One region of the Nitrospirillum goiasense genome, then DNA from elsewhere that is predicted to be linked to it. Evidence: riboswitches for the same ligand, from Rfam matches in the RefSeq annotation. Region 1 holds a riboswitch; the other holds the start of a gene.
What was found. A riboswitch is a leader RNA that binds a small molecule or an ion and turns the genes downstream of it on or off. The one in region 1 is predicted to bind glycine.

Region 2: linked by a shared signal. The riboswitch ahead of ULB03_RS22320 (S41 family peptidase) and the one ahead of gcvT (glycine cleavage system aminomethyltransferase GcvT) in region 1 are both predicted to bind glycine.

What each region holds. Positions count from the first base shown of each region.
Region 1 is NZ_JAXQNP010000002.1:1,490,916-1,495,455, forward strand. Features, by position in the region: gene ULB03_RS09405 (methylated-DNA--[protein]-cysteine S-methyltransferase) at 75-662, opposite strand; gene ispH (4-hydroxy-3-methylbut-2-enyl diphosphate reductase) at 702-1,649, opposite strand; gene ULB03_RS09415 (hypothetical protein) at 1,964-2,461, shown strand; glycine riboswitch at 2,604-2,698, shown strand; partial or broken gene gcvT (glycine cleavage system aminomethyltransferase GcvT) at 2,921-4,035, shown strand; gene gcvH (glycine cleavage system protein GcvH) at 4,109-4,483, shown strand; gene gcvPA (aminomethyl-transferring glycine dehydrogenase subunit GcvPA) at 4,483-4,540, shown strand, end outside.
Region 2 is NZ_JAXQNP010000004.1:77,146-81,685, reverse strand. Features, by position in the region: gene ULB03_RS22320 (S41 family peptidase) at 1-1,821, opposite strand, end outside; glycine riboswitch at 2,059-2,160, opposite strand; glycine riboswitch at 2,356-2,457, shown strand; gene ULB03_RS22315 (TonB-dependent receptor domain-containing protein) at 3,019-4,540, shown strand, end outside.

The DNA of each region.
Region 1 (4,540 bases):
CCGGGAACCTGGCCCATGGGCCCAGGCAACCCCGGCGGCGTGGTGGGGGCCGGTTTCATTTTCAGCGCTTGGGGTCAGCTTTTGGGCTTGATCGCCAAAGGCAGCGTGTCGAACAGGCCGGGTGGCTCGTTCTCCGGGCGGGCCTGTTCGATGGCCAGGATGCGGAACTTGGTGTCGATGCCGCCCCGTGCGGAAAAGCCGCCGGTGCCGCCCCCTGACGCCAGCACGCGGTGGCAGGGGATCAGGATGGGGATGGGGTTGTGGCCCAGCGCCTGGCCCACCGCCCGCGCGGCGCCCTTGGGCGCCCCGATGCGGGCGGCGACGGTGCCATAGGTCAGGGTCTGCCCGCGTGGAATGGCGCGGGTGACGGCATAAACCTGCGTGGCGAAGGGGTCGATCCCCGTGAGGTCCAGGGGAATGTCGGTGATGTCCACCGGCTCTCCCGCCATCAGGGCCTGGATGCGGACGCGGGCCTCGGCGATGACGGGCGGCAGGTCGCCCGGATTGGCCGCCGTGGCGCCGGGAAAGCGCCGCGCCAGGCGGGCCCTGGCCTGCTCAGGCCCGCCCTCCGGCAATTGTGCCCCCACGATCCCGTCCGGCCCCCACACCAGCGCGCAGGCGCCGATGGCGGTGTCGAACAGGATCGAGGCGCGCGGTGTCATGAGAGGCGGCCCTGCATTTCCTGGAGGAAACGGGAAGCCTTACTCCGCCGCCAGGCCGCGCGGCAGCTTGAAGGTGATGTTTTCCACCGCGGTCACGACTTCCTCGATCTGGACGTCATAGCGCTCGCGGCAGGCCTCGATGACCTCCTGCACCAGGATGTCCGGGGCCGAGGCGCCGGCGGTGATGCCCAGCACCTTGACCTTGTCCATCATGGCCCAGTCGATCTGGGTGGCCCGCTGCACCAGCATGGAATTCACGCACCCGTGCTTGGCCGCGACCTCCACCAGGCGCATGGAGTTGGAGCTGTTGGGCGCGCCCAGCACCAGGATGGCGTCCGCCTTCTCGGCGATGGCCTTCACCGCCGTCTGGCGGTTGGTGGTGGCGTAGCAGATGTCTTCCTTGCGCGGCCCGGCGATGGCGGGGAAGCGGGCCTTCAGCGCCGCCACGATCTGCACCGTGTCATCCACCGACAGCGTGGTCTGGGTGACGAAGGCCAGGTTCAGCGGGTCGTCCACCTGGACGGTGCGCACGTCCTCCTCCAACTCCACCAGCAGCACGGCACCCGTGGGCAACTGCCCCATGGTGCCCACCACCTCGGGGTGGCCGGCATGGCCGATCAGGATGATCTGGCGGCCGTCGGCGAAGTGGCGCTCCGCCTCGCGATGGACCTTGGACACCAGCGGGCAGGTGGCGTCGACATACATCAGTTGCCGGCTTTCGGCCTCGGCCGGGATGGACTTGGGCACGCCATGGGCGGAGAAGACCACCGGGCGCCCGTCCGGCACCTCGTCCAGTTCCTCCACGAAGATGGCGCCCTTGGCCTCCAGGCCCTGGACGACATAGCGGTTGTGCACGATCTCGTGCCGGACATAGACCGGCGCGCCGTACCGCTGCAACGCCACCTCCACGATCTGGATGGCGCGGTCCACACCGGCGCAGAAACCGCGCGGGGAGGCCAAGAGGATGTTGAGCGTCGGCTTGGTCATGGTGATCAGGTCTACTCGGGTTCCGGTAAGCCCCGGCGCGCGGGGCCGATCATGGCGGCGGATCATAAAACGGTGCGGCGGCGGATCGCCAGCGCCGATACGTTAAATCTCGTCGCCCATCAATATAAGGATGGCGCAGGCGATGTCTTGTGCCGGTATGGCTGCTTCTCTATTGTCGCGGGGCCCCGACGCCGGCCGGCGTCCAACTCCAGACGAGCCCCGCTTCAATGAACATCCACACGGACACTAATATAGGTTGGCCCCCCAGGAAAGGCACCCGCGGCCGCCTGGCCCTGCTTTTGGGGATGCCTCTCATGCTGTCGCTGGCGGCATGCGCCAATAAGAACGTCGGTTATCGTCCCGGCTGCCCCACCGTGGCCATCGTCCGCGACGCGTCGTCGGTGGGCGTGCCCGGCGCCAACGGCCAGCTGAGCTACACCGCCGTGATGCCCAACATCCAGGGCCGCTGCGAATACAGCGAAAAGGGCGTCACCATGACCGAGGATCTGCGCGTGGGCGCCAGCACGGGTCCCGCCTATACCGGCGGCCCCCTGCCGCTGACCTATTTCGTCGCGGTCACCGACGCCGACCGCAAGATCCTGACCAAGCAGACCTACAACGTCACCCTGGATGTCAGCAGCGGCAGCGGCGGTTCGGTGGAGCGGCTGACCCAGTTCATCCCGCTGAGCCCGGAAGTCGACGGCCGTTATTATGAGGTGCTGGTGGGCTTCCAGCTGACGCCGGAGCAGTTGGAGGCCAACATCCGCTTCAATTCCAAGCCGCCGGCCCCGCCGGTTCCGGCCGGGAAATAAGCGAAAGGCACAAGGCGTACGGGTTCGACCGGCCGGGCAGGGGCGCCCAAGGCCGGGAGCCCTCGGGGAAGGCGGGTCGCGGGGCAGCGGCCCGCCTTTACTTTTTGGGGTCCGTTGGATTAGGGTGCGTGCGCGAAGCTGATGACACCTCGCGGGAGAGACTGGTCCCGTTCGGGTCTGGCGCCGAAGGAGCAACCGCCCCCGGAAACTCTCAGGCAAAAGGACCGCGAGGAAGAAGCACATCTGGAAAGCGGCCCGGCCTCATGGCAATGCCTGTCGCCACCCCCTGCGGGTGGCTTTCCGGCGTTGGAGGCCAAAGCCCACCGACGGAGTAAGCGGGCCCGACCTGACGATAGGTCGTTCCCCCGTGAATCTCTCAGGGTCCGGGACAGAGGGGGGCGAGCCCACACGGAATCCGTCCGTGCGGGATGAACTCGTCCGCCGGGAGTCCCAGCGCTTATGTCCAGTGAAACCGATTCGCCCCTGCTCACCACCCCGCTGAACGCCCTGCACCGCGAGCTTGGCGCCAAGATGGTGCCCTTCGCCGGCTATGACATGCCCGTTCAGTATCCGCTGGGCGTGCTGAAGGAACACCTTCACACCCGGGAGCAGGCCGGCCTGTTCGACGTGTCGCACATGGGCCAGGTCATCCTGCGCGGCGACGGCGTCGTCGACGCGCTGGAAAAGCTGGTGCCGGGTGAGCTGAAGGCGCTGAAGGAAGGCCGCATCCGCTACAGCTTCTTCACCAACGACCAGGGTGGCATCCTGGACGACCTGATGATCGCCAACCGGGGCGACCACCTGTTCCTGGTGGTGAACGCCGCCTGCAAGGTGCAGGACATCGCGCATCTGACGGCCGGCCTGCCGGGCATCGAGGTCGAGTACCTGGGCGACGACCGGGGCCTGCTGGCCCTGCAGGGGCCCACGGCGGCGGCCGTGCTGGCCCGCTTCGTGCCCGAGGTCGCCACCATGCCCTTCATGTCCATGGTCAACGCCAGCCTGAAGGGCATTCCGGTGACCATCGCCCGGTCCGGCTACACCGGCGAGGACGGGTACGAGATCGGCATCGATGGCGCCCGCACCGAGGATGTGGCCCGCCTGCTGCTGGCGGAGCCCGAGGTGGCGGCCATCGGTCTGGGCGCCCGCGACAGCCTGCGCCTGGAGGCCGGCCTGTGCCTCTATGGCCATGACATCGACACCACCACCACCCCCGTGGAGGCCGGCCTGACCTGGGCCATCTCCAAGCGCCGGCGGGAGGAGGGGGCTACCCCGGTGACGCCATCGTCCGCCGCCAGCTGGCCGAGGGGGCCGCGCGCTACCGCGTCGGCATCCAGCCGGAGGGCCGGGCGCCGGCGCGCGAACACACCGAAATCCAGGACGCCAGCGGCCAGACGGTGGGTGAGGTCACCTCCGGCGGCTTCGGCCCCAGCGCCAACGCCCCGGTCGCCATGGGCTACGTCACCGCCGCCAACGCTGCCGTGGGCACGCCCCTGTCGCTGATCGTGCGCGGCAAGGCCCTGCCGGCCAAGGTGGCCGCCCTGCCGTTCGTGCCGCAGCGCTACTACCGCGGCTGATCCCGATCGCGCGGCCCGGCCGGTGCCGGGCCCGCCTTGCCATTGAACGCCTTTCCCCCCGAGGAGCAGAATCATGACCATCCGTTTCACCGAAGACCATGAGTGGATCAGCCTGGACGGCGACGTCGCCACCGTCGGCATCACCACCTTCGCCCAGAGCCAGCTGGGTGACGTGGTGTTCGTCGAGGTGCCCGAGGCCGGCCGCGCCCTGACCAAGGGCAAGGACGCCGCCGTGGTGGAATCGGTGAAGGCCGCCAGCGAGGTGTTCGCGCCGGTGGACGGCACGGTGGTCGAGGGCAACCAGGCCGTGGTCGACGACCCGTCCCTGGTCAACAGCGACCCGCAGGGCGCCGGCTGGTTCTTCAAGATGACCCTGGCCAACGCGGCCCAGCTGGACGGCCTGATGGACCAGGCCGCCTATGACGCCTTCGTGGAAGGTCAGCACTGATGCGGTATCTGCCCCTGACCGAGGCCGACCGGCAGGAGATGCTGGCGGCCATCGGCG
Region 2 (4,540 bases), on a different contig from region 1:
GTGCAGGCGGAAGGCCAGCCTGTCGGCGGCGGCCGTCAGGTCCACGTAGTTATCCGGGCCGACGGGCGCCTGTATCAGGCGCTGCGCCAGGCCGTCATACTCCACGACGGCGCCTTTCTTCGCCCCCTTGCCATCGGCGGACGCCGCCGCCCCACCCTTGGCACCCTCCCCCGGATTGGGGGGCATGAACGGGTTCGGGACATCGTGCCGCAGCGCCAGCGCATAGATCCGCGTTTGGCGGTTACCGGCATAGTTCCATTCGCCTTCCGCCACCTGCAAGACCGGGTCGCGGACGGACAGGAACCAGAGATACCGCCCATCCGGTGACCAGGCGGGACTGAAGCAATCGTAAAGGGTATCGGTGACGACCTCGTTCCGGCCCGTCTCGACATCCCAGATGCGGATGGCGCGGAGGTTGCTGGGCTGCATCTCCGCATAGGTCAGGTAGCGCCCATCGGGCGACCATTCATAATCCCGCTGGAACCAGGCCCGCGTGGCGCCCACCGACCGGCGCGCGCCGGTGGCGACATCGACCGCGAACAAGCCGCCGTCCTTGTCCAAGACGGCGACGTGACGCCCATCGGGCGACCAGACGGGGCGGTAATAGCGGGTGTGGCTGTCGCGGGTGACGGCGCGCGCGCCGCCGCCATCGCTGGCCATGACCCACAGTTCCTCATCCCCGCCACGGTCGGACAGGAAAGCGAGGCTGTGGCCGTCAGGCGCCCAGGCGACGGCGCGTTCATGCACGCCGGAACTGTGGGTCAGGTTCACGGCGGCCCCTGGCCCCTCGACGGGCAGCAGGAAGATATCCCCCCGGGCGACGACCGCGACCCGGTGTCCATCCGGGGACAGGGCGCTGTCCTCCACCTGGCCGCCCACGCCGATCGTGCGCGGCATGCCCGCCGCGTCGCCGGCCGGAATGTCCAGGGTCAGGGTCTGCTCGGTATTCGCCGCCGCGCGATAGACATGGAGCGTGCCCTCATACTGGAAGACGATGTTACCATCCGCGTCCGCGCTGGCCCATTCCGCATCCCCGGCAGTGAAGTTGGTCAGTTTGCGGACGGTCCCGCCGTTGACGTCGGTCTGATACAGGTTCAGATGGCCGTCGCGGTCCGACAGGAAGAAGATGCCCCGGCGCGTCCACATCGGGTCGCGGTCGGTGCGGACGTTGTGGGTGATGTTCGTCAGGGATTTGGACGACAGGTCGGCGACGAACAGATCCTGCGCCCAACCGCCCTGATACCGCTTCCACGTCCGGAAATCGCGCGAGGTGGTGGAGAACAGCACCTTGCCCCCATCGGGGGAAAACACGCCCGCGCCAGCCCGCGCCATGGGCAGCGGCGCCACCTCCCCACCCGTCCGGGGAACGGTGTAAAGCCGCGCCTCCGTCACCGTAGGCACATCGCGAAGCGACCGGAAAAGGATGGCGGAACCATCCGGCCTCCATCCCGTCACCTGATTGTCGTAGCCCGACCGGGCCGGCAAAGGCCCCAGGGCGGGATAAAAGGTCAATTGGCGCGGAACGCCGCCTTTGGCGGGCATCACATAGACCTGCTCATCACCGCCATATTGGCCGGTGAAGGCGATCCATTGACCATCGGGGGAGAATTTAGGGAACAGCTTCAGGCCAGGCCCGCTGGTCAGCTGGCGCGGCGTCCCGCCAGCGGTGGTAGCCAGCCAGAGGTCGCCCGCGTAGGAGAAGACCACTTCATCGCCATGTATGTCCGGAAAGCGCATCAACGCCCGATCGGCCGCTTGAGCGCCGACGGGGGCGCCGACGGGCGCCAGCAGGACGATGCAGACCGCAACGATGGGACGCACCAGCCCCCCAATGGAAATCCCCAAAACTGCCTCCGTGCTTCATTGTTTATCGTTGTTCGATAGGACACCGGCACAATCAGGGCACGCTGTATCAGAGCACGCCGCCACCGCGCTGGCCGGTGGGGACAAAGCCCCAGACTGATGGTGGGATACATGGCACAAGGAACCTGCAGTCCGGGAAACCCAGGCTGAAGGTGCGTTTAGGCACGGACGCCCACTCATGCGGTGGATGGCCGGTGCGTTCCGCCTGTCGGTTTGCCTGAGAGTTTCCGGGGCGGTTGCTCCTTCGGCGCCAGTTCACGGATAACTCCGGTCGCCGGTCTCTCCCGCATCAGCGCCACCATTGAACGCCAGAGTCGCCATCGGGTGTCAAGCACCTTTTCCTAACAATTGGGTGGAATGGACCTGGAGGTGTGCCGGCAGCGCGAAGCAGGGGCAAAGGCAGAAAAGGACCGGAATCGCGACAGGAACGCACGAAAATAATTTCCGCACGAATGCAATTGACATTTCCTTTTTTGTGCCCGAACATCCGGACCGTCTTGTACGGGAGAGATCGGCTGACGGGCTTTGCCCCTGGTCGACGCCGAAGGAGCAACCGCCCCGGAAACTCTCAGGCAAAAGGACCGTACAAACACTCAAAATCTGGAAAGAGGTCGCCGGTTTCGGCTGACCCGCCGACGGAGTAAATCTCTCAGGCAAAAAGACAGATGGGGCGCCGGAGTGGGCGGGGAAATCCCGTCGAATATTAGGCGCGAAAAAAAATCAACCGCATTAGGTCCTGCTCTGTGAACGGGTGCGTCACAGCCCCGATAACCGTTGCTCTTTCGCATGTCCGGGCCCAACTCCCGGGCAATGCCGTGTCACGCCAATCGTGGAGTACGCACACCAACCGACTTTTGTAAAATCCAACACTATCAACGGCTAAGCTTACAGCGGGCGTTTGTCGGCGCCCCTGCGACGTCCATCTAGCAATGTTAAAAGCCGATGGCGGGAACGCCGCGGTTAACGGCTGTCTTTTGAGTTTTAGTGGTTTTGTTAGTCAGCACTAACTTTAAAAAAGCAAATTAAAGAATATCGGCGATTTGGCGGCGCACCCCGGGCAAGGGTGCGAACGGGGTTCTGTCGCCTGATCACCGGGCCTGGGGAGGCGTCACAAGCAAAATAAACAGGGAAGCGAAATTCGTTTGGGGACGAAGAATGAAAAAGCGACATTTGTTGGCCTCGGCCGCCTTCACCTTGGGCAGCCTGGTCGTTGGACCAGCGCTGGCGCAGACGTCGTCCAGCCAGGACACCGACAAGACGGCGCAGTCGGATGGCACCGACCTTGAGCCCATCATGGTCACCGGTACGCGGCTCAAGACCCCGTACAACGGCGACCGCCCCCTCCAGATCGTCCGGCCGGAAGACGGCTTGAACGCGGGGCTGGCCGATACGGTCAGCCTGCTGAGCCGATCGACGGCGACGGGGTCGCAGCAGGTCAACAACCACCTGTCGGCCACGGGCGCCGCCGGCGCCGTGTCGGTCGGTGGCACCAACGCCAACACCATCGGCCTGCGCGACCTGGGCGCGACCCGCACCCTGACGCTGATGGATGGCCGGCGCCTGACGCCGGCCGGCGTGGGCAGCCAGGTGGGGCCGGTGGATTTGAATGTGCTGCCCGCGTCCATCATCGACCATATCGAGGTGCTGACGGACGGCGCGTCATCCATTTACGGATCGGATGCCGTCGCCGGCGTGGTGAACATTATCACCCGCCGCGCCTCCGAAGGCCTGGAAGTCAACGCCTACAGCACCGTCAACACCAAGGGCGGCGGCAACTACCGCCAGGGTTCCCTGTTCTGGGGAAAGGAATTCGGTGGCGGCTACATCAACATCGGCGCGGAATTCAATGACCAGCAGTCCCTGAAGGTTCGGCAGCGCCCGGAAACGGCCTGCGCGCAAGACTATGTCTATAATCCCACCACGGGCGCGCGCATGGATTTGCAGGACCAGAACGGCACCATCAAATGCCGGAACCTGAATCCCACCGGCGTGTTCTTCGATGAAACCTTTTATGGCGGCTGGTTCCAGTACGACCCGACCCTGTCCAAGGCAAAATATCCCGCCGCGGCCCTGAACCTGAGACAGTCGTTGCCGGACTGGGTGCGGGTGGCGCGTGGGGGCTATCCGGACACTTACCCGTACGGCACCTCCAATTCCGAGGCCTACCAGAACGCGGACTCCATTTCGCCCCTGCGCCGTTCTTCCGTCTATGTGTCCGGCGCCTACAAATTCGACAACGGCATCGAGGCGTATGGCAACCTGCTGCTGAACAGACGGGAGTCTGAATCGAACTCCTGGATGTTCCTGTATCCCATCCTGGACCCCACCAACCCCAACAACACCGTGGCCAACGGCCTGATCAACGCCAGCGGGGGCAACTCCTCCGGCGCGGTGCAGGTCCAGATGAACATGCCGTACAAGTCCACGCAGACGGTCAACTATGGCCAGGCGACCGCGGGCTTGCGTGGCGCCATACCTTCCGTGCTGTTCCTGAAGGACGTCAGCTGGGACGTGAGCACGCAGTACGGGCGATCGGACGGCACCTACAGCCAGACCTTCTTTTACAATGACCGGCTGCAGGCCACCACCGGCCCCGGCACGGCGTGCGACCCCTCGCTGATCACCATCTCGGGGCCGGTCTCGTGCGTTTCCATTCCCTGGCTGGATCCCCGCTTCC